One region of the Actinomadura rubteroloni genome, then DNA from elsewhere that is predicted to be linked to it. Evidence: riboswitches for the same ligand, from Rfam matches in the RefSeq annotation. Region 1 holds a riboswitch; each other region holds the start of a gene.
The links. Region 1 has a riboswitch for cobalamin ahead of BTM25_RS10550 (putative cobaltochelatase). Riboswitches for the same ligand answer to the same signal wherever they lie in the genome.
Positions count from the first base shown of each region.

Region 1 (9,337 bases):
GACGCGGTTGAGGACCACGCCGCCGAGCCTGATTTCCCCGTAGGACGCGAAGCCGTGGACGAGCGCGGCGACGGACCGTCCGGCCGCCGCCGACGCGTCCACGACCAGCACGACCGGGGCGTCCAGCAGGCGGGCGACGTGCGCGGTGGACGCGAACTCGCCGCCCGAGTCGCCGCCCGGACGGCCCGTCGCGCCGTCGTAGAGGCCCATCACGCCCTCGATCACCGCGACGTCCGCGCCGGCCGCGCCGTGCTTGAGCAGCGGGACGAGCAGGTCCTCGCCCGACAGCCACGCGTCCAGGTTGCGTCCCGGGCGCCCGGCGGCGAGCGCGTGGTAGCCCGGGTCGATGTAGTCCGGGCCGACCTTGTGCGGGGACACCGTCAGGCCCCGCGCGGCGAACGCGGCCATCAGGCCGGTCGCCACCGTCGTCTTGCCGCTGCCCGACGCGGGCGCGGCGACGACCAGCCGTGCTACCACTCGATGCCCTTCTGGCCCTTCTGCCCCGCGTCCATCGGGTGCTTCACCTTGGTCATCTCGGTGACGAGGTCGGCGGCCTCCAGCAGGCGCGGGTCGGCGTCCCGGCCGGTGATCACGACGTGCTGGGCGCCGGGCCGGTCGCGCAGGACGGCCACGACCTCGTCCACGTCGATCCATCCCCATTTCATGGGATAGGTGAACTCGTCCAGCACGTACAGCCGGTAGGTCTCGGCGGCCAGGTCCCGCTTGATCTGCGCCCAGCCCTCACGGGCGTCGGCGGCGTGGTCGTCCTCGCCGCCCGCTTTGCGGATCCAGGACCAGCCCTCGCCCATCTTGTTCCAGACGACCGTCCCGCCCTCGCCGCTGTCCCCGAGGACGCGCAGCGCCGTCTCCTCGCCGACGCGCCACTTCGCGGACTTCACGAACTGGAACACCCCGATCGGCCAGCCCTGGTTCCAGGCGCGCAGCGCGAGCCCGAACGCGGCCGTCGACTTGCCCTTCCCCGGCCCGGTGTGGACGACCAGCAGCGGCCGGTTGCGGCGCTCCCGCGTCGTCAGCCCGTCCTGCGGCACGTACTCCGGCTTCCCCTGCGGCATGATCGCTCCTCCTCTGGCCTCGCCGCCGCGACGCGGCGGCTTCCCTCGCGGACTCCCTCAGGCGGCGCGGTGGGCGCGGACGAGTCCGGCGAGGCTGCCGGCCGCCAGGTCGTCCAGCCGGACGGTCTCCGCGCCGAGCCGGGCGCCGAGCGCGGCGGCCAGGCCGAGCCGCACCGGGCCGGACTCGCAGTCCACGACGACGCACGCGACGCCGTCCAGCAGCGGCGCGGCGGCGGCCGGGTCCGCGCCGGACGTGGCGCGGCCGTCGGTGACGAGCACGAGCAGCGGACGCCGCGCCGGGTCGCGCAGCCGCTCGGCGCGCAGCACCCCGGCGGCGCGGACGAGCCCGGCGGCCAGCGGCGTCCGGCCCCCGGTCGGCAGCCGCTCCAGCCGCCGCGCGCCCGCCTCCACCGACGACGTCGGCGGCAGCGCGACCTCGGCGTCCCGGCCCCGGAACGTGACCAGGCCGACCTTGTCGCGGCGCTGGTAGGCGTCGCGCAGCAGGCTGAGCACGGCGCCCTTGACGGCGGTCATGCGGCGGCGCGCGGCCATCGAGCCGCTCGCGTCCACGACGAACAGGACGAGGTTGCCCTCGCGTCCGTCGCGGACGGCCGCCCGCAGGTCTCCCGGGCGCAGGACCAGCCCGGCGCCCGCGCGGCCCCTCGCGCGCTGGCGCGGCGCGGCGGCGCGCAGCGTGGCGGTCAGGTGGATCCCGGCGGACCCGGGACGGGCGCCGGTCACGCGGCCGTGCGACGTGCGGGCCTTGGACCGGCGTCCCGGCGCGCCCGCGCCGAGGCCCGGGACGGTGAACAGGCGCGGCTTGAACGCCGCCCCCGCCGACACGACGCTCTCGCGCCCGCCGCTCGGCGGCTCGTCCGCCGCGTCCGGCGCCCCGCCCCCGGCGCCCGCACCTGCGCCCTCGCCCGCGCTCGCATTGGCATCTGCGCCCGCACTCGCGTCGGCGCCCTCGGCCGAACCCGCGCCCGCGCCGGAGTTCGCGCCCGTGCCCGCGCCGGCACCCGCGCTCTCGTCCGCGCCGGAGCCGGTGGCATCGTCCGCGCCCGCAGCGTCGCCCGAGCCGGCGCCGTCGCCCGGACCGGCCGCGTCGTCCGCACCGCCGGAGCCGCCGGAGCCGCCGGGGCCGCCGGGGTCGTCGTCGGGCGGGTCGGGATCGGCGTGTTCGTCCAGGATCTCGTCCAGCCGGTCGCGGTCCAGGCCGGGCGCGTCGAACGGGTCGCGGCGGCGCCGGTGCGGCAGCGCGAGCCGCGCGGCGGTCCGGACGTCGTCGGCGGTCACCTCGGTCCGCCCGTTCCAGGCCGCGAGCGCCAGCGCCGCGCGGGCCGTGACGAGGTCGGCGCGCAGCCCGTCCACGTCGAACGCCGCGCACACCGCCGTGATCTGCCGCAGCGCCGCGTCGGTCAGCGCGACGTCCGGCAGCAGCGCGCGGGCGGCGGCGATGCGCCCGGCCAGCTCGGCCTCGGCGGACGCCCACAGCGCGGCGAACGAGCCCGGGTCGTCCTCGAACCGCAGCCGCCGCCGCACGACCTCGGCGCGCTCGGCCGGGTCGCGGGTCGCGGCGACCTCGACGGTCAGCCCGAAGCGGTCCAGGAGCTGCGGGCGCAGCTCGCCCTCCTCGGGGTTCATCGTCCCGACGAGCAGGAACCGCGCCGCGTGCCGCACCGACACGCCCTCGCGCTCGACGTGCGACTCGCCCATCGCGGCGGCGTCCAGCAGCAGGTCGACGAGATGGTCGTGCAGGAGGTTGACCTCGTCCACGTACAGGACGCCCCGGTGCGCGGCGGCCAGCAGTCCCGGCTCGAACGCGGTGACGCCCTCGGTCAGCGCCCGCTCGATGTCGAGGGAGCCGGTCAGCCGGTCCTCGGCCGCGCCGACGGGCAGTTCCACCAGCCGCGCCGGGCGCTCGCCGGCGCCGGAGTGGGGGCCGTCGGGGCAGCGCGGGTCGGGCGCGGACGGGTCGCACGAGAAGCGGCAGCCCGGCACGACCGGCACGGGCGGCAGCAGCGCGGCCAGCGCCCGGACGATCGTGGATTTGGCCGTGCCCTTCTCGCCGCGCACGAGCACACCGCCGACCCGCGGCGACACGGCGTTGACCAGCAGCGCCAGCTTGAGATCGTCCATGCCGACGATCGCGGAGAACGGGTAGCGCGCGTCGCTGGAGGCCATGCCCCACTGTCCTTCCGTCGGGTGTCCACGCCCGTTGGCGGTCCAAGCGGCGGCCGGAGTCTCCTGGCTCCCGGATCACCGTCCGTCCCCGGGCCTTCCGGCGTGTCCGCCGTGGCGTCGAGCGTGGGGACGGGCTCCCCGGTCACAGTTGCGGGACAGCCCCGGATTCGCACCGGGTTCCTCCTGTCCGCCGTCCGCAAGGATCGCACACTCCCGGCGATCTGGACGAAGACGGTCAGGTAATGGCGAACCAGACGGCCTTGCCGGGCTCGGGCTCCCCGATCCGCGCGACGGCCGCCCCGGTGCCCCACCGGCCCCCCGACAGCTCCCGCACGATCGCGAGGCCGCGTCCGCAGTCGCCGGACGTCCAGGAGTAGCCGGGCAGCCGCGCGGACGCGTCCCGGTCGAAGACGGCGCAGTAGACCGTTCCGGACGCGGCGTCGCGGCACAGCCACAGCTCGTGCGGACGGCTCCCGGCCGCGTGCTGGTGGGCGTTGGTGGCCAGCTCGCTGACCATGAGCCGTGCGTCGGCGCGCGCCTCGGCGGGCACGCCGAGCGCGGCCAGCGCCTCCTCCAGGACGGCGCGGGCGTGCCGGGCGCACTCGGGGCCGTCCGGCAGCGGCCACGTCCAGCCGGCGGGCGGAGCGAGGGGGTCGGTGGTCTGGGCTGAGACTTTCACGGGTCGGTCCTCCCGCTCGGGACGCCTTGGGCGGGGGCGCCCCTGGGCAACTCGTCACATTGCGTCCCCGAGCCGTCACGCGACAGCGTCTCGTGAGAATCTCAGCGGCGCAACTGGCTTCGCCAGATTGCTCCACCGAGTTCGTCAATCCCTGCGGATTCCGGCAATCACGTTGTGCGACGCCGCGCTGACGGAAAGACTCGCTAGCCATGACCTACCGGCCTACTGTGCGCGGTCGCCGGCTGGCCCGCGAGCTGCGCAAGCTGCGCGAGGAGCAGCGCCTCACCCTCCAGGACGTGGCGGACCGGCTCGCCTGGTCGCGCGCCACCGTCTCCCGTCTGGAGACCGGCCAGACCCGCCCCAAACCCGACGACATCGCCGCGCTGCTCGACCTGTACGGCGTCCCGAGCCCCGACCGGGACGCGCTGCTCACCCTCGCCCGCGAGGCGGGCCGGCGCGGCTGGTGGACGGCCTACGCCGACGTGTTCGCGGGCAGCTATGTGGCACTGGAGGACGACGCCTCGGAGATCCGCACCTGGGATCCGCAGCTCATCCACGGCCTGCTCCAGACGCAGGACTACTCGCGCGCCGTCATCACGGCGGGCCGCCTGCTCGCCACGCGCGAGCAGATCGAGCGCCGGGTGGACGCCCGCAAGATCCGCCAGGCGATCCTGGACCGGACCGACGCCCCCCGACTGCACATGATCATGGACGAGGGCGCCCTGCGGCGTCCGATCGGCGGGCTCCAGGTGATGGCCGCCCAATTGGACAAACTTGTGAAAATGGGCGAACGGTCCTTTGTCACCGTTCAGGTGCTGCCGTTCTCCACCATGGAACACGCCGGACTTGACGGACGTTTCACCATCCTTTCCTATTCCGACCCCGCCGATCCCGATATCGCCTACGTCGAGGGCACGATGGGCGACGTTTATGTGGAAAGCAGCGCGGAAATAGCGAAGCACAGGGACCGCTTCCGCCGGATCGAGGAGGCGGCCCTCACCCCCGAGGAATCCGCGCACCTCATGATCGAGGCGGCAAGGAGCGGCATGTGACGAAAACGCGGCGCGACACCGGCGGCTGCTGGCGCACCTCCTCCCACAGCGGCAGCGGGGAGCAGTGCGTCGAGGTGGCGGACCTGGCCGGCGGACGGTGCGTCGTCCGCGACTCCAAGGACCCGCAGGGCCCGGCCCTGGTCCTGTCCAGCACCGGCTGGAGCGCGCTGCTGGACTCGGTGCGCGGGGCCTGACCGGCGGCCGTCCGGCGCTTCACGGGGTGGGCGGCGCCACACCGGCGAAGCGGAATGATCGAATGGGAGTCGACGCTGAGAAGGATGCCCGCGGGTCCGCGGGCGCCGCGACTGGAAGAAGGACACCCGATGTCCACGCAGGCCGACGCCGCCCGGCTGCTCGTCCGCATCCTGGAGGCCGAAGGGGTCGAGTACGTCTTCGGCATCCCGGGCGAGGAGAACATCCATTTCGTCGACGCGCTCAACGACTCGTCGATCCGCTATGTCCTCGTCCGGCACGAGCAGGGCGCGGCGTTCATGGCGGAGATCTACGGGCGGCTGACCGGACGGGCCGGCGTCGCCTCGGCCACGCTCGGCCCGGGGGCGATCAACCTGCAGCTCGGCGTCGCCGACGCGACGACCAACAGCACGCCGGTGGTGGCGATCTCGGCGCAGGTCGGTCTGGACCGCATCTACAAGGAGTCGCACCAGGTCATCGACCTCGTGTCGCTGTTCCGCCCGATCACCAAGTGGGCGGACCTGACGCCGACGGCCGAGGCGCTGCCGGAGATGGTCCGCAAGGCGTTCAAGACCGCGCAGACCGAACGGCCGGGCGCGGTGTACCTGGCGATTCCCGAGGACGTCGAGTCCGCGCCCGTCCCGGAGACCCTGAAGCCGCTCGCGGTGAACGTCGTCCGGCCGCAGGAGCCGTCGCCCGCGCAGATCGCCCGCGCCGCCGACGTGATCGCGATGGCGCGGCAGCCGGTCGTGGTGGCCGGGCACGGCGCGACGCGCGCCCACGCGGGCGAGGCGCTGGTGCACTTCGCCGAGACGCTCGGCGTGCCGGTCGCGACGACGTTCAACGGCAAGGGCGTCTTCCCCGACGACCACCGGCTCGCGCTCGGCGCCGTCGGGTTCATGCGGCACGACTACGTGAACTTCGGCCTGGACCGCGCCGACGTGCTCATCACCGTCGGGTACGAGCTGCAGGAGTTCGACCCCGTCAAGATCAACCCCGACGGCGACAAGCAGATCCTGCACATCCACCAGAGCCCCGCCGAGGTGGACGACCACTACACGGTCACGGTCGGCATCCAGGGCGACATCTCCCGGACGCTGCGGCAGCTCGCCGACTCCGTCCACCGCCGGTTCGCGGGCGCCGGGACGGGCGAGAAGATCCGCGAGCTGCTGCGCGCCGAGCTGGAGCAGGGCCGCGCCGAGGACGGCTTCCCGCTGTCGCCGCGCCGGGTCGTCGCCGACATCCGCGCCGCCATGGGACGCGAGGACATCGTGCTCGCCGACACCGGCGCGGTGAAGATGTGGATGGCGCGGATGTACCCGACGTACGAGCCGAACACGCTGCTGGTGTCGAACGGGCTGTCGTCGATGGGGTTCGCGGTGCCGGGCGCGATCGCGGCGAAGCTCGCCCGTCCCGACCGCCGCGTCCTCGCCGCGACCGGGGACGGCGCGTTTCTCATGAACTCGCAGGAGCTGGAGACGGCCGTCCGGGAGAACGTCCCGATCACGGTCCTGATCTGGGAGGACGGCGCCTACGGCCTGATCGGCTGGAAGATGGACCTGGAACTCGGCCGCAGCTCCAACATCGGGTTCGGCAATCCCGACTTCGTCACCTACGCCGAGAGTTTCGGGGCGCGCGGTTATCGGGTGACGTCCGCCGGGGAGTTGCTGCCCACGCTGCGCAAGGCGCTCGCCGACGACGGGGTGTCGGTGGTGACCGTCCCGGTGGACTACCGCGCGAACCTGGAACTGACCGACCGGCTCGGCGAGCTGACCGACCCGTTCTAGGTCCGCGCGGCGCCGCGGGTCAGGCGCGGCAGACGATCTCGCCGTGCGGGACGGTGAACCAGCCGTCGGCGTCGGCCGCCCACTCCTTCCAGCCCGCGTAGATCGCGTCCAGTTCGGCGCGGGTCGCGTGGCCGCCCGCCACGGCCGCCTCGGCGACGTTGGAGTGGACCATCCGTCCGCCCCACGTCTCGCTCCACCACTCGCGCTCCTGCGGCGTGGCGTAGCACCAGGACGAGACGGTCGCGGTGACGTCGGCGAACCCGGCCGCGTGCGCCCAGGCGACCAGGCGGCGGCCCGCGTGCGGCTCGCCGCCGTTACCGCGCGCCACCTTCTCGTAGACGGGGCGCCAGGCGTCCATGCCCGGCGGGTCCGGGTACCAGACCATGCCGCCGAAGTCGGCCTCGCGGGCGGCGACGATCCCGCCCGGCCGGCACACGCGCCGCATCTCGGCCAGCGCCCGCACCGGGTCGGCGATGTGCTGCAGCACCTGGTGGGCGTGGACGACGTCGAACGAGTCGTCCGGGAAGTCCAGCGCGTGGACGTCGCCGACCGCGAACGCGACGTTCGCCGCGCCCTGCTCGCGGGCGTGCGCGGCGGCCCGCTCCAGGACGGCCGCCGCCGCGTCGATCCCGGTGACGCGGGCGACGCGGGCGGCGATGCCGGCGGTGATCGTGCCGGGGCCGCAGCCGACGTCCAGGACCTCCGCGTCCGGCGTCAGGTGCGGCAGCAGGTGGGGGGCGGAGTTCTCGGCGGTGCGCCACTCGTGCGAACTCAGGACGGTCGCGTGGTGGCCGTGGGTGTAGCTGGTCATGACTTCCTCCCGTGGCGTTGCCTGCTCCGCACCCTAGACACGATGACCACTATTTGAGAAGTGAATCTCATTATGTGAGACGTCGGACATGTGCGACGATGTGCGCCATGGACGCGGAGGTCAACGTCAACCGGCCGGTCTCGGCGCGCGTGTGGAACTACTGGCTCGGCGGCAAGGACCACTACGAGGCCGACCGCCGCGCGGGCGAGGAGGTCGCGCGGCACGTGCCCGGCATCGCCGCCGCCGCCCGCGCCGACCGGCAGTTCCTCGGCCGCGTCATGGCGCCGCTCGTGCACGAGGCCGGGATCCGGCAGTTCCTCGACGTCGGGACGGGCCTGCCCACGGCCGACAACACCCACGAGATGGCGCAGCGCCTCGCCCCCGACGCGCGGATCGTCTACGTCGACAACGACCCGCTCGTCCTGTCGCACGCCCGCGCGCTGCTGACCAGCACGCCCGAGGGCGCGACGAGCTACGTGGACGCCGACGCCCGCGACCCCGGGCGGATCCTGGCCGCCGCATCCGCGACGCTGGACCTGGACCGTCCGGTCGCGCTGATGCTGCTCGCGATCCTGCACCTGTTCACCGACGACGCCGAGGCGGCCCGGATCGTCGGGACGCTCGTGGACGCCCTGCCGTCCGGCAGCCACCTCGTCCTCACCCACGCGTGCCTGGACGTCGAGGCCACCCGCACCGCGATGCGCGTGTGGAACGAGTCGGGCACGCCGCACCCGATCCGGGCGCGCGGCGCCGGCCAGATCACCGCCTACTTCGACGGGCTCGAACTCCTCGAACCGGGTGTCGTGTCGTGCTCGCGGTGGCGCCCGCTCCCGAACCGGTGGGGCCTTCCGGACGAGGTCATGACCTTCGGTGGAGTGGCCCGCAAACCCTGACCGCGCCGCTAGGGTGCCGCTGATCATCCTTTCTCGGAGGTGCCCGTGCCGCATATCGACCTCGGCAGCGAACTGCCCGGACTTCCCGCCCTGCTCGCCTACCGGCCGGAGACGGCGGGGCCGCTGCGGGCGCTCGCCGAGGCGCTGCTGCGCGGGCCGGGTCTTCTTTCCACGGGCGAGCGGGAATTGATCGCCGCCTACGTTTCGGAACTGAACGCGTGCGGTTTCTGCGCCGGGTCGCACGGGGCGTGCGCGGCCGAACTCCTGGGCGACGACTCCGTCCTCGGCCAGGTCACGGCCGATCTGGACGCCGCGCCGGTCACGCCCCGGCTCCGCGCGCTGCTGCGCCTGGCCGAGGCCGTCCAGCGCGGCGGGACGGCCGTGACGCCCGAACTCGTCGCGGACGCGAAAACGGCGGGCGCGGCCGACCAGGAGATCCACGACGCGATTCTCATCGCCGCCGCGTTCTGCATGTACAACCGTTATGTGGACGGCCTCGCGACGACGGCCCCGGCCGATCCCGGCGTTTACGCGATGATGGCGCGCGGGCTCGCCACCGGCGGTTATGCCTGACGTTTTTCAGCGGGCGGAATGGCGGGCCTGGATCTCGTCCAGTTCGGCGTGGGTCGGCGGCCGGTGCGCGAGCGGACGGTCCGACGGGGCGAT
Region 1 covers NZ_MTBP01000001.1:2,365,522-2,374,858, reverse strand. Annotated here, with positions in the region: gene BTM25_RS10560 (cobyrinate a,c-diamide synthase) at 1-477, opposite strand, end outside; gene cobO (cob(I)yrinic acid a,c-diamide adenosyltransferase) at 471-1,073, opposite strand; gene BTM25_RS10550 (putative cobaltochelatase) at 1,131-3,257, opposite strand; cobalamin riboswitch at 3,315-3,439, opposite strand; gene BTM25_RS10545 (ATP-binding protein) at 3,493-3,936, opposite strand; gene BTM25_RS10540 (helix-turn-helix domain-containing protein) at 4,146-4,988, shown strand; gene BTM25_RS10535 (DUF397 domain-containing protein) at 4,985-5,182, shown strand; gene BTM25_RS10530 (acetolactate synthase large subunit) at 5,312-6,967, shown strand; gene BTM25_RS10525 (methyltransferase domain-containing protein) at 6,987-7,778, opposite strand; gene BTM25_RS10520 (SAM-dependent methyltransferase) at 7,886-8,671, shown strand; gene BTM25_RS10515 (carboxymuconolactone decarboxylase family protein) at 8,711-9,244, shown strand; gene BTM25_RS10510 (TetR/AcrR family transcriptional regulator) at 9,251-9,337, opposite strand, start outside.

Region 2 (9,337 bases), 2.1 Mb from region 1:
CGTGGACATCGGCCGTCACGTCAATCCCGCGGCGGACTTCGGCGACCTGCCGGATGTGCTCGCGATCCAGCTCGAACTCGGCATCGCCAAAGGGCTGGTTCCGATCGCGCGCTATGTGGACGGCATACTCGCCCGCCCGGTGTATCTCGGACTGGCGCGCAACGGGCTCGGAACCGTCGATTCCATCCTCGCGGCAGAAGAGCCGCGCGTCCTGGAAGGCGTGGGCGGGCGCCGCGAAATCGCGCGGATCGTCCTGGACGCGGCCGAGATGGCTCGTGCCGAGGCCGAACGCGGCGATCTCGCGGCGGACCTGCCGGACCCCGAGGACTGAACGGACCGCCGGTTCATTCGCGCTGCGCGGACGTGTCCCAACTCAGCCCGTAGGAACGGTTCGCTTCGAGACCGGAGAAAGACGCGTTCGCCTCCCTGGCGGCGTCGATCGGAACGGTCGTGCGCTGGAGCGAGGAATCGCCCGCTTCCAGCGGCAGTTCGTCCTCGATGAGCCGGACGTGTTCGGGCAGCGGCATCGTGGTCCCGAAACGGACCGTGAGATCGAACCGGCGGCACGCGTACCTCGGCGTGCACACGTAGAACGGTGCCAGCGCCACTGCCGCGGTGAGCCGGATGGTGACGTCGTGGCCTTTCCCCCGGTCCAAAGGATGTGGCAGCCGTACCCGGAATCCGACCCGGGACGTGGACACGCGTTCCTGGGACGTCAGAACGCCGCCCCGCAGCACGGTGATCCCGAGATCGAGAGGATCGAGGGAAGAGCGCTCGTCGTTGGGGGGAACGACGGTGTGCGAATGTTCGATCTCCGTCAGACCGTCGCGGTGACTGACGATGTGCCGCTCCTCGATGACCTCGACGGTCGACCGTTCCAACAGGACGAGGACCTTGAGCCGGCCGACATGACACGGGTCCTCGCCGCGGCGCGGTCCCGGCCCGCCGGTCGTGGCCAGCGCCTCCTCGGCGAGGCGCAGGAAGGCCGCGTCCGCGCGTCTGCGGACCGTGCGGGGATCGCACTGGAGTTCGGCGGCCAGATGGCTGATCCGCACTCCGACGCGGTGGTCGCTCGGGCCGTCCAGGCCGAGCGAGACGCGGGCGGTCGCGGCCAGGTTCGGCGGAAGGCCGTCCGCCAGGTCCAGCAGACGGAGCCTGACCTTCGCGACCTGCTCGGCCGGCCCGTCCCCGTCGGTCAACCCGGCGACGTGCCGCAGCGCGCCGCCGATGCGCGCCGGCGCGGCGGGATCGTCGATGCCGAATCCCCGGCACAGGTTCTTCAGCTCGGCCGCGACGTGCTCCGCGCTGAATTCCATCGGTCACCTCCAGGAAGACGCCATCGGATCAGGTCGTGACACGGACGCGTGACCGCCGCCGCGATGCCGTTTCGCTCTCGCGACCTCGCTGAACGGGATGCGTCCGGCGAACGCGTTCAGCGACAATCCCGCCTCCTCGCGCGCACGCCGGAGTTCGCGGCCGAGTTCCGGGGACTTCTCCGCCATGAGCACATGGTGCCTTCTTCGTCTCGCCGGGACCGGACGAATCGCGGCCCGGAAACGTCGGTGCACGTCGTCCGGGCCGCGTTGGCCTCATCCGGTCGGCGTCATCGAGCGTTCCAAGATCATTCCCATGAAGGCGTGACTGTGCATACCCGTCCTCTCCCCTCGGTCTTCCGCGCCGCAATCTGTTATGGATCTTGTTGATGCGGACCGGCGCGGCCGACCCCCCTGTAGTTCCACTGCCGCCAGCAAGTATCACCCGGGGAATCTGTGACGAGAAGCGGTTTCCTGTTTCCAGATTTGAAGAAACAGGCGGAAGGGCCGGGCTAGGCGGGGGCCGGGTAGGGGAGGCGGGCTTGGACGGTCCAGCCTTCGCCGTGGGGGCCCGCGGTGAGGGTGCCGCCGAGCATCGTGGCGCGTTCGTGCATGCCGACGAGGCCGCGGTTGCCGCCGCCGGAGGCGGTGGGGACGGGCGTGCGGGCGCCGTCGTCGGTGATCGTCACGGCCAGGGCGTCGGCGTTGTAGGCGACCTCGATGCGGACGGTCGTGCCCGGGGCGTAGCGGATCGCGTTGCTGAGGGATTCCTGGACGATCCGGAACGCCGACAGGTCCACCCCCGCGTCCAGCGGGCGGGGGACGCCCGTCACGACGACGTCCACGTCGAGGCCGGAGCGGCGGGCGCCGGCGGCCAGGTCGTCCAGCCGGTCCAGGCCGGGCTGGGGGGCGCGCTCGACGCCCTCGTCCTCGCTGCGCAGGAGGCCGACGACGCGGCGGGTCTCGGTGAGGGCGTCGCGGGCCGCGTCCCGGACGAGCCCGAACGTCTCGACGGCCGCGGGCGGCAGCTCGGGGATCTTGAACGGCGCCGCCTCGGCCTGGAGCGCGATCACCGACATGTGGTGCGCGACGACGTCGTGCAGCTCGCGGGCGATGCGCGCCCGTTCCTCCAGGATCGCCTGCCGGGCCAGGTCGCGGTCGCGCAGTTCCTCCTGGACCCGCAGTTGCGCCTCGACGGCGCGGCGCTCGCCGACCGCGTTGCCGAAGACGAGCGCGGTCGCCGCGACGGCCGCGAGGATCAGCGCGAACCAGCTCGCCATGCCGACGACGGTCGCGACGCCGAGCGGCCCGACGAGGGTCGCGGCGCCGGCGCCGACGGCGGTCTCGCGCTCGCTCGACGTGCCGACGAAGAACAGGACGACCGTGAACGCGAGCATCGACGTCACCGGCCACGGGCTGAAGTCCGTCCCGGCCATGAGGATCGCGCCCGCGACGAACCCGGCGGCGCTCACCCGCCACGCCGTCATCGGCCGGTACGCGGCGAGCAGCACCGGCGCGGACTGGGCCGTGGCGAGCACGATCGCGGCGAGTTCGGGCAGGTGCTGGTGGAACACGTTGAGCTGGATCGCGATCGAGCCGCCGGTGAAGCCGATCGCGAGGCCGCCCAGCAGGACGAGGATCGGGATCCGCAGCCACCACCGCGACGGCAGCCGCGAGCCCTCCGGGTCGTGCGGGCCGGGCAGCACGGCGGCGCGCACGCCGCGCAGGACGTGCACGCGTTCGGGCTGCGCGCGGTGATCGGGCTCCATCGACGTCACCCTAGTTCGGCGCCGCCCGCCGGGCATGACCCCGGGGAGTGAATCCGGCACCGCACCCTGGGTACGAGACGGCGCAGGTCAGGCGACGTGGACCTGCGGGCGTTCGCGCGGGTCGGGGACGCGGCGGCGGAGGATCTCGTGCGTCAGCGGCGGGATGTCGCCCTCGCCGAGGACGAGATAGCGCAGCATCGCGGCGACGGGATTGCCCTCGGCCCAGTTGAAGTAGACGTGGGGCCGTCGGCCGGTGGTGTCGCGGACCTCCAGCAGGACGGCGGCGATGGCGTTGGCGACGGTCGCGCTCTCGGTCCGCAGGATCCGGTAACCGTGGCGTTCCTCGCCGGTCACGCGCAGCTCCGAGGCGAACTCCGACGCGTCCGGGACGGTCACCTCCAGGAAGATCAGCGGTTCGGAGTCGGGCAGGTGGTGGTAGTCGCGCTGCTCGCGGTCCTTCGCGTCGTACTCGGCGCGGTCCCGCGCGTCGGGTTCGTTGGCGATGATCCGGACGACCTCGGCCTCGGCGAGGAACCGCCGGGCGACGGCGTCGAACGTGATGTCGGTGACGCGCAGCTCCGTGGAGCGGGTGGCGCGCGAGACCAGGGAGAACAGGATGATCGCGATGATGAACATCGACGCGATCCGCACGCCGTCCGGACGTTCGATGACGTTGTCGACCGTCGTGTAGGCGAACACCAGCGTGACCGCCGCGAACGCGATCGTCGCGGCCCGTCCGCGCCGCCGCCACGCCGAGATCGTCACCGCGACGGCCGCCGACAGGATGAGGACGAGGACGCCGGTGGCGTACGCGCCGCCCTGCGCGTCCACGTCGGCGCGGAACCAGACCGTGATGAAGAACGCCACGGTGACGAACACCAGGACCAGGGGCCGGGGCGCCCGCGTCCACTCGGGCGCCATGCCGTAGCGGGGCAGGTAGCGCGGGACGATGTTGAGCAGCCCGGCCATCGCCGACGCCCCGGCGAACCAGAGGATCGCGATCGTCGCGGCGTCGTAGACGGTCCCGAACGCGCCGCCGAGGTACTGGTGGGCGAGGTAGGCCAGCGCCCGGCCGTTGGCCTCGCCGCCGGGCTCGAACGCGCGTGCCGGGATCAGCACGGTGGTCGCGAAGCTGGACGCGATGAGGAACACGCTCATGATCAGCGCCGCGACGGTGAGCAGCCGCCGGGTGGCGCGGACCCGGCCGGCGATCCCGCCCGGCGCCCGGACCAGCGGCATCACCGCGACGCCCGTCTCGAAGCCGGACAACCCCAGCGCCAGCTTGGGGAAGACGAGCAGGGCCACGCCCGCGACCGCCAGCGGTTCGGGATGCGCGGCGGACAGCAGATGGCGCCAGTGGATCACCAGGTCGGTGTGGGTCAGGACGCGCTGGACGGCGACCACCACCACGACCAGGTTGAGCGCCAGGTACGTCGCGACCAGCGCCACAGCGATCTTGATGGCCTCGCTGAACCCGGCGAGGAACACCGCGCCGAGCGCCGCGATCAGCACGAGCGTCACCGTGACGCGCTCCCCGTGCAGCGCGGCGGGCGCGTACGGGTTCTCCAGCGCGTGCGCGGTCGCGTCGGCCGCCGACAGCGTGATCGTGATGACGAAGTCGGTGGCGACGAAACCCAGCAGCACCAGCACGAACAGCTTCCCGCCCCAGCGGGGGAGCAGCTTCTCCAGCATCGCGATCGACCCCTGGCCGTACGGGCTCTCCCCGGCCACGCGGCGGTAGATCGGCAGCGCGCCGAACAGGGTCAGGGCGACGAGCAGCAGCGTGGCGACGGGCGACACGACTCCGGCGGCGAGGAACGCGATGCCGGGCTGGTAGCCGAGCGTCGAGAAGTAGTCGACGCCCGTCAGGCACATCACCATCCACCAGGGATGCTGCCGGTGGTCCTCGCCGTCGGGGAGATGCGGGCCGGGCGTCTCTCGCGGCACGCCGTCCAGCAGCCAACTGCGCACGCCCGCCCACTCTCCGTGTCGCTTCGATCACCGACTGTCGAAGATCACGCTACCGACTCGTCCCGCCGGACGGCGCACGGCCCGCCGTCCCGGGCGGGACGACGGGCCGCGGGCGCGCGGATGATCAGGGGGCCGCGCGCACCGCCCGCGCGGCGGCGACCATGTTCCGCAGCGCCGCCTCGGTCTCGGGGTAGGCGCGCGTCTTCAGGCCGCAGTCCGGGTTGACCCAGAGCCGCTCCGGCCCGACCGCCCGCAGCGCCGCCCGCAGATTGCGCTCGATCTCCTCGGCCGAGGGCACGCGCGGCGAATGGATGTCGTACACGCCCGGGCCGATCCCGTTCGCGTACCCCGCCGCGCGCAGGTCGCCGACCAGCTCCATCGCAGACCGGGCCGCCTCGACGCTGGTGACGTCCGCGTCGAGGTCGCCGATCGCGCCGATGATCTCGCCGAACTCCGCGTAGCACATGTGCGTGTGGATCTGCGTGGCGTCCGCGACCCCGGACGTCGCGAGCCGGAACGCCCCGACCGCCCACGCCAGGTAGTCCGCGTGCTCCGCGCGGCGCGGCGGCAGGAGTTCGCGGAGCGCGGGCTCGTCCACCTGGACGACGCCGATCCCGGCCGCCTCCAGGTCGCCGATCTCGTCCCGCAGCGCCAGCGCGACCTGCCGCGCGGTGTCGGCGAGCGGCTGGTCGTCGCGGACGAACGACCACGCCAGCATCGTCACCGGCCCGGTCAGCATCCCCTTCACCGGGCGGTTCGTCAGCGACTGGGCGTAGGTCGTCCACTCGACGGTCATCGGACGCGGACGCGACACGTCGCCGTACAGGATCGGCGGCCGTACGCAGCGCGTGCCGTACGACTGCACCCAGCCGTGCTCGGTGGCGGCGTACCCGTCGAGCTGTTCGGCGAAGTACTGGACCATGTCGTTGCGTTCGGGCTCGCCGTGGACGAGGACGTCCAGCCCGATGTCCTCCTGGAGCCGGACGACCCGGGCGATCTCATCCTTCATCGCCCGCGTGTAGGCGGCGTCGTCGAGCCGTCCGGCCTTGTGGTCGGCGCGGGCGCGGCGGAGCGCGGCGGTCTGCGGGAACGACCCGATCGTCGTCGTGGCGAGGTCGGGCAGGCCGAGCCGGGCGCGCTGCGCGGCGAACCGGACGGCCCGGTCGCCGCGCCGCGCGTCGTCGAGCACGTCCAGCCGGGCGCGGACCCGGGGGTCGGGACGCGGACGCGCCGGAGCCGGGGCGTCCAGGTCGAGCGTGCGGCCGAGCGCGACCACCTCGGCGACCTTCTGCCGCGCGAACGCCAGCCGTCCGCGCACGTCGGCGGGCAGCGCGGTCTCGGCGTCCAGGTCGAGCGGGACGTGCAGCAGCGAGCACGACGTGCTCACCTCGACCTTGTCGCTGAGCCCGAGCAGCGCCGGGAGGACCGCCTTGACCCGTGCGACGTCGGTGCGCCACACGTTGCGGCCGTCAACCATGCCCGCAACGACGGTCGTCCGAGGCAGGCCGCCGATCGAACCGAGGACGTCCACGTTGCGCGGCCCGGCCACGAAGTCCAGCGCCACCGCTTCCACCGGGGCCGTACCGAGTGCGCGCAGTGCGTCCGCGCCGATCGTCCCGAAGTAGGACGCGACGAGGATCCGGGGCCGGCTGGGCAGCGCCGCGAGCCGCCGGTAGACCCGCGCGAGCGCCGCCGTCTCGGCGTCGGTGCGGTCGGCGACGAACGCGGGCTCGTCGAGCTGCACCCACGCCGCGCCCGCCCCGGCGAGGCGTTCCAGCAGCTCGGCGTACACCTCGACCAGGCCGTCGAGCAGGTCGAGCGGCCGGAACCCGGCGGGCGCGTCCGGCGCCGCCTTGGCCAGCAGCAGGTAGGTCAGCGGGCCCACCAGCACCGGACGGGTCTCGACGCCGAGCCCGCGCGCCTCCTGGTACTCGGCGATCGGCTTCGCCCGCGCGCCCTCGGCCAGCGCGAACCGGGTGCCGGGACCGATCTCCGGGACGATGTAGTGGTAGTTGGTGTCGAACCACTTCGTCATCTCCAGCGCCGGGACGTCCGGGACACCGCGCGCCATCGCGAAGTACCGATCCAGCCCGGTGAGATGGCGGTACCGGTCGGGCACCGCGTCGACCAGCACGCTGGTGTCGAGCATGTGGTCGTAGAGCGAGAAGGTGTTGGACGGGATCGTGTCGAGGCCCGCGTCGCGCAGCTCCGTCCACACCGCGCGGCGCAGCTCGCGTGCGGTGCGGGTGAGCGCGGCGGCGTCCGACCGTCCGGCCCAGTAGTCCTCGACGGCGAACTTCAGTTCCCTGTGGGCACCGATCCGGGGGTATCCGAGGATCGTCGTTCTCATCGGCAGCATCCCTCGCCTTGCCAGGCGCGGCGTCCGGAGACGGCTCGGCGCGCACGGCGGGGCTCACCCCGGCGGGCGCGTCCCGGGCCCTCCCACGAGGCCGCGGACCACCGCGCGCCGGGCGGCGCGCGGGCGGAGGCAGGTCTTCGGACTCGCGGGCGCCATGCCGGACGGGCATGTCCTACTGGCCGTCGCTTCCCAGGCGGGTGCGCCCAGTGCGTATGACGGCGGTCGTTCCCACTCACCGCTGCGGGGCAGTCCCGGATTCGCACCGGGTTCCCTCTTACGACACCCGGATCGCGGGGACCCGGGTGAACCGTCCGCGTTCCCGAGTCTAGCGATGCTCTATCCCTACCGTTTAAGTTGACAATCCGCCGACGGCTGCTCCATGATCGCGAACGTTGTCCCCTCGCTGCCCTGGAGTCTGTTTTGAGTGGTTTTGAGCCGTCGCGGCGGAACGTGCTCGCGGCCGGGGCCGGCGGCGCGCTGGCGGCGGCCCTCACCGCCCGTCCCGCCGCCGCGGCGTCGGCGCGGCGGCCGAACATCCTGTGGCTGATCAGCGAGGACAACAACCCCTACATCGGCGCGTACGGCGACCGGGTGGCACGCACGCCGACGCTGGACCGGCTCGCGCGGGACGGCGTCCGGTACGAGAACGCCTTCTCCGCCGCGCCCGTCTGCGCGCCGTCGCGGTTCGCGCTGGTCACCGGCCTGCCCGCCGAGACCAGCGGCCCGGCCGAGAACATGCGCGCCGTCGGGCGCCTGCCGTCGTTCGCGCGGGCCGTCCCGGAGTACCTGCGCGCGGCCGGCTACTACTGCACGAACAACGCCAAGAGCGACTACAACTCGCCGATCGACCCGGCGCGGGTGTGGGACGCGTCCAGCACCACCGCGCACTGGCGGAACCGCCCCGCCGACGCCCCGTTCTACTCGGTCTTCACCTACATGACGACCCACGAGTCGCAGATCTTCACCGCCGGGCCCGGCCGCACGCGCCCCGAGGACGTCCGCGTCCCCGCCTACGTGCCCGACGTGCCCGCGATCCGCGAAGACCGCGCCCGGTACTACGACCTGATGGAGAAGATGGACGGGCAACTCGCCGCCCGCCTGGCCGAACTGGAAGCCGACGGGCTCGCCGAGGACACCATCGTGTTCTACTTCGGCGACAACGGCGGCATCCTCCCCCGCAGCAAGCGGTACTGCTACGACAGCGGACTGCGCACACCCCTGATCGTCCGGTATCCGCGCAAATGGGCGCACCTGGCCCCCGCACGACCCGGCTCGGTCATCACTGCGCCCATCACCGTGTCCCTGGACCTACCGCCAACCGTCCTCGGACTGGCGGGCCTGCGGGCGCCGAGCCACATGACGGGCACGTCCCTCGCCGCGCGGCACCGTCCCGCCTACGCATTCGGGATGCGCAACCGGATGGACGAGCGCTACGACATCGTCCGTACCGTCCGCGACGAACGGTTCCGCTACATCCGCAACTACAGCCCGCACCGCCCGTACGGGCAGCACCAGGCGTACGCATGGCAGCAGAAGGGTTACCAGGTCTGGGAGCAGGCGCATCTGGACGGCACGCTGACGCCCGTCCAGGAGCGCTTCTGGCGCGAGAAGCCCGCCGAGGAGCTGTACGACCTGCGCGCCGACCCGGACGAGGTCCGCAACCTGGCCGCCGACCCGCGCCACCGGAGCCACCTGAACCGGCTGCGCCGCGCACTCGACCAGCACCTCCTCGACGTCAACGACAACGGCTTCATCCCCGAGGGCTCCGCGCTGGAGGGCTACGACGCGAGCCGCGCGCCGGGCGCGTACCCGCTGCGCCGCGTGCTGGACGTAGCCGGAACCGCGATCCGCCGCGACCCCCGCGACGTCGCGAGACTCACCCGCGCCCTCGCCGACGACAACGAAGTGATCCGCTACTGGGCCGC
Region 2 covers NZ_MTBP01000001.1:286,817-296,153, reverse strand. Annotated here, with positions in the region: gene BTM25_RS01385 (DEAD/DEAH box helicase) at 1-331, shown strand, start outside; gene BTM25_RS01380 (hypothetical protein) at 345-1,316, opposite strand; gene BTM25_RS01375 (sensor histidine kinase) at 1,826-3,082, opposite strand; gene BTM25_RS01370 (APC family permease) at 3,170-5,053, opposite strand; gene metE (5-methyltetrahydropteroyltriglutamate--homocysteine S-methyltransferase) at 5,178-7,403, opposite strand; cobalamin riboswitch at 7,541-7,721, opposite strand; gene BTM25_RS01360 (sulfatase-like hydrolase/transferase) at 7,833-9,337, shown strand, end outside.
Region 2: it holds a riboswitch for cobalamin, as region 1 does, so the genes downstream of both, metE (5-methyltetrahydropteroyltriglutamate--homocysteine S-methyltransferase) here and BTM25_RS10550 (putative cobaltochelatase) in region 1, are expected to answer to the same signal.

Region 3 (9,337 bases), 440 kb from region 1:
GCACGCCACCGGGAACCTTCGTGAACCTCCACAGGTGGACGCCGCGGTCGATGCGCACGCCGTCGCCGATCGCGGGGCCGCTCCACAGGACGCAGGCGTCGTGGCGGAGCTGCCGGACGGTCGAGGTGATCGTCAGGGTCGTGGCGGGCGTCGTCGGTGTGGGCGGTGCCGGGGTCGTCCAGCGGAACCGCGAGCCGCGCCGCAGGGTCCCGGGGTCGAGGCGTTGCGCGCTGAGGACGGGTTCCTGCCACGTCGGCCAGCGCTCGACGTCGGTCTGCAGCGCGAAGACGGCAGGCAGCGGAGCCTTGATGAGGATGTCGGATCGGTAGCGGATGAGTGCGGCGGCCTCGGTGCCCTCGCCTCGGCACTGCGACGTGCCATCGTGCGAGGCGGCTTGAGCGGCCGGGACGCTGAGCGCCACGCCGCCGGTCAGGACGAGCGCGGCGAGGCCCAGGCGGATACCGGGCATGTTCTCACGACGGGTCACGGGACCAGCACGACCTTCCCCGCGACGGTTCCGGACTCGGCCAGCCGCAGCGCGTCGGCGGCGCGTTCGAGGGGCAGCCGCGCGGCGATCCGGACGGTGATGTCGCCGCGCTGGAGGGCGGCGAAGACCTGCGCGAGGTCGGAGCGGAGCCGGGCGCGGAACCGGTTCGCGGCCAGTGCCCGTCCCGCCCAGACGTTGAAGAAATAGGCGCGGCGCCGGTTGGGCAGGGTCTGCCACAGCCAGATCCGGGCGAGCAGCTTGAGAACGGGCCACCGCTTGGATCCCCGGTCGTCCCGGGTCGAGGCGGTGCCGTAGGAGACGAGCGTGCCCCCCGGGGCGAGCAGACGCCACGAGTCCACGATGCCGGGGCCGCCGACGTGGTCGAAGACGGCGTCCACCCCGCCCGGGGCGAGTTCGCGGACCCGTGCGGCGACGTCGTCGGCGCGGTAGTCGACCGGGACGACGTCCTGGTCCCGCAGCGCCGCGTGGTGACGGGCCGACGCCGTACCGATCACCGTCACGCCGGCGGCACGAGCGAGTTGGACGAGCACCGAACCGACACCGCCGCTGGCACCGTGCACGAGAATCGTCTGCCCGGCGCGGACACGCGCCTTTCGATGCAGCATCTGCCACGCGGTGATGCCGTTGACGACCAGCGCCTCCGCCTCCGCTGCGCCGACGCCGTCCGGGACCGGCACGACGTCCGCCGCGTCGACCACGACGTGGCTGGCCCAGCCGCCGACCTTGACCAGCGCGGCGACCCGGGCGCCGACCAGGTCCGGTGCGACGCCCGCGCCGACGGCCAAGACCGTCCCGACGAGGTCGTAGCCGGGGACGAACGGGAACGGCGGCTGGTCGTAGTAGCGGCCCCGGCGCATCTGCTGCTCGGCGAAGGAGACGCCGGTCGCCTCCATCCGGATCACCACGCGGCCGGGCCCGGCGGCGGGGACGGTCCCGTGGCGGATCTGCAGGCCGTCCGGTTCGACCCGGCCCGGCAGGACGACCTCGACCAGTTCTTCGGTGTTCACGGCGATCTCCTGTACCTAGAGGCTCATGCTTTCGTTAGAAGTTATAACCGGACGCTTGGATGAGTGTCAATAGCGTTCGTGATACCTTCTAACTGGAGTCGGGGAGGTGGTCATGGCGGGTACAGCCACGCCGCGCGAGCGCTATCGCGCCCAGGTCCGCGCCGAGATCAAGGGGCACGCGCGGGAGCAGATCGCCACGACGGGCGCGTCGGCACTTTCGCTCAACGCGATCGCCAAGCGGATGGGGATGAGCGGGCCCGCGCTCTACCGCTACTACTCGGGCCGCGACGAGCTGATCACCGACCTCGTCCGGGACGCCTACCGCAGCCTCGCCGACACGCTCGGATCAGCGGCCGAAGCGGGCGCCGACCTCGCCGGACTGGCGCACGCCCTGCGCGCCTGGGCGCTGGAGGACCCGCAGCGGTACCTGCTCATCTACGGCACGCCCGTCCCCGGCTACCACGCGCCGGACGACATCACCCTCATCGCGTCCGAGACGATGGCGCTCCTGCTCGACGCCTGCATGACGCTGGACCCGCCGGCGACGCCGCTCGACGCGCACCTGGCCGACCACCGCGCCTGGGCGGGCGACCACCCGGCGCCGCCCGCCGTGCTGCACAAGGCGCTGAGCTTCTGGACACGGATGCACGGCGTCCTGTCCCTGGAAGTCGCCGGTCAATTCACCGGAATGGGCTTCGACCCGGCGCAGCTCTACGCGGCCGAACTCGCGGACGTCTTGGCCGACTGACTACCCGGCCGCAAGCGGATGCCCGGTCTCGCGCAGCCTCCACCGGCCGCCGTCGCGGGACAGGACGGTCAGCGACAGCGGCTCCGTGTCGATCCGCCAGAACCCGCCGGGCGGCGCGGCCAGCACGTGCAGGACGGCGGCGCGGATCAACGCGGGATGCGTGACGGCCGCAACCCGCAGCGAACCCGCCGGCAGACGCTCCAACCACGTCGCCATGCGCGCCATCGCCCGGGACAGCGGCTCACCGCCGTGGGGAGAAGCGTCCGGGTCCGACATCCACGCGACCAGGCCCGCCGGATCCTCGGTCTCCAGTTCGGACAGCGTACGGCCGCGCCATCCGGCGACGTCCACGTCCGCGAGAAGCGGGTCGGTGGCCGCGTCCAGGCCGAGTGCCTGCGCGGTCGCGCGGCAGCGGGCCTCGGGACCCCGGTAGGCGACGTCGATCCGCCGGAGCGCGCCACGGCGTTCGCGGGCTGCGGCCAGGCCGTGCGCGGTGAGCGGTTCGTCGTCCGGGAAGCGGGCGGAGCGGGTCGCCTCCGTCGGCGCGTGCGCGACGAGGAAAAGCCGGACCGTCACCGCCCGGTGACCGAGACGGACGTGAACAGCCTTTCATTGACGGTTCGACGCGCGGAGCTTAAGGTCACGACGGTAGATGGTAGGGGAAGTCGGTGGAAATCCGGCACGGTCGCGCCACTGTGATCCGTCCCGTCCCGGGACCGGAGAGTCAGACCTCCGCCATCGCAAACGGTCCATCGAGCGTGGGACGCAGGATCCCCGGGAGGCCCCACATGAGCACGTCCACCACCCTTGACGGTGCGCGCACCGGCTCCACCCCCGTCGTCCTCGGCGGCACGCGCGCCGCCCTGTGGCTGTTCGGCACCGTTCTGCTCGGTGTGGCGCTGTACTACTTCATCGGCATCGACCAGGGCGCCACCTCGGTGTTCGGCAACGACACGCACGTGCACGAGTTTGTCCACGACGCGCGGCACTTCCTCGGTTTCCCCTGCCACTGATCCACGGCACCGGACACAACTGAAGGAGTAGGCCGTGGAACGGCACTTCATCGTCCGCGGCATGGCCGTGGGCGCGATCGGCGGGCTGCTGGCGTTTCTGTTCGCCCGGATCTTCGCCGAGCCGCAGATCCAGAAGGCGATCGACTACGAGAGCGGCCGCCACACCGCCCAGTCCGCGCTCGACAAGGCAGCCGGACTGGCCGTCGAGCACGAGCACGCCGAACCATTCAGCCGCGCCTTCCAGGGCAACGTCGGCATCGGCGTGGGCATCATCGCGTTCGGTATCGCCATGGGCGCGCTGTACGCCGTCGCTTATGCGCTGGCCTGCGGACGCACGGGCAAGGTCCGGCCGCGGACGCTCGCACTGCTGGTCGCCGGGGGCGGTTTCCTCGCCCTGTACCTGATCCCGTTCGCCAAGTACCCCGCCAATCCCCCGGCCATCGGTCACGAGGACACGATCCGGGAGCGCAGCGGGCTCTACCTGCTGATGGTCGGGATCTCGATCGTCGTCCTGGTGGCCGGGGCGTGGCTCGGGCAGCGGCTCCAGGCCCGCTTCGGCACGTGGAACGCCACGCTGCTCGCCGTCCTGGCCTGCGCGGTGGTTCTCGGCGCGGTGATGCTCGTCCTGCCGTCCTTCGGCGAGCTCAGTGCGAACGTCGAGGCGTACGGACATCACGCCACCGAGACACCGCTGCCCCTGCGAGACGCGCAAGGACGCATCGTCTACCCCGGCTTCCCCGCCGACACCCTGTTCGCCTTCCGCTTCTTCTCGGTTGCAGCGCAGGCCGTTCTGTGGGGGACGATCGGGCTGTGTTTCGCGCCGCTCGCCGAACGCCTGCTCGGCCCGCGTCCGGACACGAACGCGGCACCCGCCACCGTCTGACCCGCCGCCCCGTGAGAACCGACAGGGTTCGCTCGTGCGCCGCATCCTCAACGCGCTGCACGGCCCCGTTGGCTCGCCATGAAACGGCACGTAGTTAGCAGGCTGGTTCAGTGCGGGCGGGCAACCGCCGGTTCTGCCTTGCGGGTTCTCACTTCACCGGAGCGAGCGCAGGGCGCTCAGCGGATCGTGACCGGCGGGCGCGGCGTCAGACCAAGGGCTTACCGTCGGCGAAGAGGCCTCCGGTCGGGCCGTCAGGCGGACAGGATGGCGGCCCGGACGCCACAGGACGGCTACCCATCGAATCACCCCAGCTCGTGCGCTTCACCGGTGACCGTTGGAAGCTGTTCGGCCAGGTCGTCGACACCCGCAAAGCGCCTGGGCGGCTAACACATGCCGGCGGGAGGCTGGCCCGCGCGGGCCAGCCTCCCGCCCGGACGGCCCGAGAAAGAGGCCCCCGCTCGCCGCTCTCGCCCTGGTGGGAGACCAGCAGCGCACTCATCGCAGGCAGCCACTGGGCGGCATCGATCAGGTGCCGGTGGAGCTCCGTTCGCTTCTGGTCGCCTCGCGGACCAAGAGTGCGATCAAGAGGCGGACGGTAGCCTCGATGCCCCATCGCACGCCCGGTCCGGGGACCGCAGTGGTGAAGGACGCCGACCAGGTCAAGCCGGTGGTGCCGTCCGCCACGGGTTCCAGAGCGATGGTCGCCTGGTAATCCTTGACCGGGATCAGCCGACCGATGTACCGATAGGACAACCGCGACGGCCGCTCCTGCTCGGTGATCTCCTCGCGGATCAGGAACGGCCACATGCCCGTGATCCGAACGGCTCCCACACCGCCCGCGACGCCGTCCTTCGACCAGCGTGACGTCATGATGAGCGGCCGTGCCCAGGACGACCACGAGGGCGCGTCCGCCAGCAGCCCGAACACCAAGTCCGGGTCCGCCTCGATCGTCCGCCGGATCTCATAACCGTCGCGCCGCATCAGCGTCTCCCGTCCCGCGTCCGGGCCGGAGCCTCCGGCCGGGACCTCCGAGCCAAGCAGCTCGGCCGTCCCGGCAGTAGACAGGTCGTTGACAACGAAACCGGCCCGACCCGCGCCAGGGCGCATGGGCGCAGAAGGCCCAACTGCGAGGCGCAGCGAGAATCGCGCGGATCCGCGATGACGACGAATTCAGTGCCGCCATCGGCGCTCGCAGAAGGCGGATCAGCGGCGCTAGCCGCCGACCGGCCCGAACACCGAACCCGATGACGACGTCATGACCGTCCACGATGAACGCTACGAAAGCCCAGTGAAAATCCCCGCGCCCACAGCACCGCGGCCCGCCGCCGATAGGCGCCAGCCAAGACGGACGGCACGGCACGAACCCGTCGCCCCGAGCCACGGCGACCAGTCAGAAAAAGCGGAAGGCTTGGCCCCGATTCCTCACTCGCGGCCATCACTACGAAAGTCGATACCGGAAGGTGCAGGGCAGTGCCCTACACCGGGGAGTTCGGGGGGCGCCCTCCCAAAAAACACTGTAGGCCATCGTGATCGGCGCACCTGCGCCGGCCACGATGGCCCGACTCGTGGAGTGTTCACGAGCGGGGCTGACCTACAGTGGAGAGGTCGGTGCATTGATCGTTTCCCGCCGGTGGCGAGATCGTTTCCCATTCTCGAATAAACTGAAGTCTTGAGCGCACAGTGGGCGGAGGATCGTGCTGTTGAGAGTGATTGCTTCGCGGTCGCGGTGGGGTCGGTGTTCGGTCTCGCGTGGGTCTTGCCGCGGCATGTGTTCGGCGGCGTGTTGGGCATACGCGTCGTCGCTACGGAGGTACCGAATGTGCCACCGGAAGAGACGATCACCCGGCCCAGCTCGGAGAACATTGGACGACCGATTCGATGCCTTCGGCGCAGCGCTGGTCGAAGACGGCACATGTCGCCCGGCCAAGCTGGCAGGCCTCGAGTTGGTCGGCGACCAGTCGGAAGGACGCGGTATCAACGGTGAGGCACCGGTCTTCTTCACGCAGATACGCGGTGCTTGCTGGTCCATTTGTCCAGTTCGCCGAATGCTAGTCCGCCCTGCGGCTCGTCGAGCCGAATTATCAGGCGCTCCAGCATCGTCCTGGCGTTGCCGATCGACCGGCAGGCCGCTTCGGGCGTCGGGCCGTCGTGGGCCGTGACGGGGTCGCGGGTCCCGCAGAGGCTGGCAGCAAGCTCCCGTGCCTGGTCACCGAGGGTCGCGAACGTCGAATCGGCAAGCGCTTGGGGAGCAACGGCATGGTGGGCCTGCGCACGTTGGTTCGCGCTTGTTCGTCATCCAGGGCGGAGGTGAGTTCCGCACCGTCGCGAGCAATTCGGTGGTGAGCGCCCTACTGGGCGGATAAGCCTACTTTTTGGACGACGAGGGTACTTTCCGGATCCCGTCGACCCAACATATCCGACGGACGGGTGATCATCGTGACAGCTTGTCGTATGTGAGTCTCGCAAATCTTTGGACTTGCCACCTGCCAGACACTTGAAGCGACGTGGCGCTAATCGGACTCGGTGGGCGACCGTACACATCTAGCCGGATGGATACACCATCCACTCTACGCCATCGGCGCCTTGGCGATCATTGGTTATGACCTCTCTGCAGCGGCGACTGACGGCGATGCAGCCGCCTTGCAGTTCCTGCGTGCATTTTTGCGGTCATGCAGTTCACATGGGGGTGTGCGTGTCGGAGTGCTCGTTTGGTGGCGAGTTGCGTCGTTCTAGTCGGCGACTGGCAGCGCCACGACTGAAGTTGTTGCGATGTGACTGCCAGGCGACGCCTTCTTCACTTAGAGTGCCCGTAGACATCCGGAGGGTCATCTGATCGTGGGGGGCTCGATATGTCAGCAGGGCCTGCTGATCAGGGGAGGCGCAGGTGGAGTGGCTGTTCGAGCGGCTAGAGCAGGAGGAGGCCGCGGAGCAAGGGCGGCTGGAGTCGCTGAAGGCACAGGTGGAGTCGCTGCAGTCACAGGTGAAGGAGGCCGAGGACCGGCTGGCCCGGCTGGCGATCACCCGGCACACGGCACTGGCCCTGCGGCCAGAGGATCCGGCCCGGCAGAGCAGGGACGAGAGGCCAGGCAGCATTTGGACGTCCGGCACACTGGGGAACGGGGGCGAATCTGCTCCGAACACCAAGCGGGAGGACCGGCGCCCGTTGTCGGGAACGAACCAGCGGGTGGTGGTTCTGCTCGCCGAGGTGGGACGACCTATGCGGGCCAAAGAGATCGCACTGGCTGTGGGTGATTCGGACGAACATAAGCGGGTGGAGGGGATGCGGACCAGGCTCAAACGGCTCGTCGCCAACGGCTGGTTGAACGAGCAAAACCCGGGCCAATTCTCCATCGCCGCCGGGGTCAACAGCCACGTCGTGGGAGGAGTAGCCGAAATCTGATCAAGCATCCGGTCCGCGCGCCCACGCTCCGTGCGGCGGCTCGACATCCAACTCGATGTCGAGCGACGGGACCGGTTGGTGCGGTGCCGCCGAGCTAGCACCTCGGCGGCACCGCGGGTGCGCGAGCAGCCCAAGCCATCTCCATGTCCGGAGTGCTCACGTCTTCCGAGGCTAGCGCACGCGCATGTGCCTCGGGGGCGTCGAGCCGTAACCGCTTGCCGCCTGTCAGTAGTCATTGCTGTGACCATCTGAGCATAAGGCGGGCGAGGAAGAAGTCGGCGATGCCCGAAAGGTCGATAGCGGAATCATCCGCTGTTTCACGTGTGCTGGAGCGTGCCATCAGATCGATGCGCGCCAATGATCCACCGAGCGATCGAGTGAGCTCATCACGCAGCCAGGGGGTTCATCGACGGTGTCCGTCGGCGGCCTTGTCAGGGCCACAGGCGCCGCCCGAGGGCGTGCCGGAGGCGGGCGATGGTGGCCACGTCGGGCCAGGAGCCCCCGACGAGCAAGTCAGCGATGACCTGTCGGTGCACCCCGGAAGCGGCGGCCACACCGCGCAGCGTCGAGCACTGTTCGATGATCGCGGTCTTCAACTCTCAGGCAATGTGCTGGACAGCCTCCGCGGCGACGAGTTCGCCAGCCGGACCGCCGCCCAGGCCGGTCAGGTCCGCCTCGGGCCACTGATCAGGGTCGCGGGCCAGATCCCGCGGGGCCCGAAGGGCCCGTCCTCCCGCCATCGCGACGTCCTCCTCTCAGTCCAAGTCGACAGATCGGCTGACGGCTGCTTGACCAGCCACTACAAGTGGTCCGCGACTCTCGATCCGGAGACCTCGGAAAAGATCGATGGTTACCGCCCGCCGGACGCGGGGCCGGAGTGGGAGCAGGTCGGCGACACGGCGCAAGCGGTGGTGGCCGCTGTGGCGCCGATGACTGACTACGACGTCGAGCTGCTCCTGCACGCTACGGGCAAGCTCGCGGTCTGGGCCATGCGGCGGGGCATACCGTGCGACCCGGAGGTCTGGTTGCGACACGAAACGATCGATGAGTTCATGTTGACCGGGTGCCCGGATCTGGCGCCAGGGTCGGTGCGGACCTATCGAGCCTGCCTGCGCCAGATTCGGGCCGGGCTGACCTGGGCGCAGCGCGGTGAGTCCGAGCCGCCGCCGCTGAGAGCACCACGCAGGACCACTCCACCGTATGAGCCCGGTGAGCTGGCCGCCCTTCGGGACTGGGCGGCGCATCTGCCCCGGCGCGCAAGGTTGGACGCGCAGGCGATGCTCGCTATGGCCGCCGGTTGCGGGTTGGCTCCCGGTGAGCTGACCACCGTCCAAGGCCCGCACGTCCAGGTCCTGAAACAGGGAACAGTGAAGATCGTCTCGCCTGGGCTGCAGCGCCTGGTGGTCGCGCGTGCGGGCTGGGAAGAGCAACTTGCCGAAGCCGCAGCAACAGCCGGTGACCATTACCTATTTCGGCCTGGGCGCAAGACGGTCCATTCCAAGAACCTGATCGGTTCCTGGTGCCACCGGCACAATCCGACCGGAGACCTGCCCGCGATGTCGGCCAGACGGCTGCGGACCACCTGGATCGTCGAGCTGCTGAGCGCGCGGATCGACTCGGAAGTGGTCGCCAAAGCAGCCGGGGTTTCCACCTCGGCGCTGGGCCGTTATCAGCAATTCGTCCCGCCCCTGGACGAGAAGACCGCGACCCGGCTGCTCCGCGGCCACCGGTGATCCCAGCCCTGGGCGGAGTCGGGGATGCGCTTCGGCGGGATCGAA
Region 3 covers NZ_MTBP01000001.1:1,922,824-1,932,160, reverse strand. Annotated here, with positions in the region: gene BTM25_RS08565 (SRPBCC family protein) at 1-487, opposite strand, end outside; gene BTM25_RS08560 (medium chain dehydrogenase/reductase family protein) at 484-1,515, opposite strand; gene BTM25_RS08555 (TetR/AcrR family transcriptional regulator) at 1,628-2,263, shown strand; gene BTM25_RS08550 (histidine phosphatase family protein) at 2,264-2,839, opposite strand; cobalamin riboswitch at 2,863-3,017, shown strand; gene BTM25_RS08545 (CbtB domain-containing protein) at 3,052-3,276, shown strand; gene BTM25_RS08540 (CbtA family protein) at 3,311-4,159, shown strand; gene BTM25_RS08535 (SRPBCC family protein) at 4,685-5,140, opposite strand; gene BTM25_RS08530 (hypothetical protein) at 7,044-7,559, shown strand; gene BTM25_RS30900 (hypothetical protein) at 7,991-8,095, opposite strand; gene BTM25_RS08520 (hypothetical protein) at 8,348-9,292, shown strand.
Region 3: it holds a riboswitch for cobalamin, as region 1 does, so the genes downstream of both, BTM25_RS08545 (CbtB domain-containing protein) here and BTM25_RS10550 (putative cobaltochelatase) in region 1, are expected to answer to the same signal.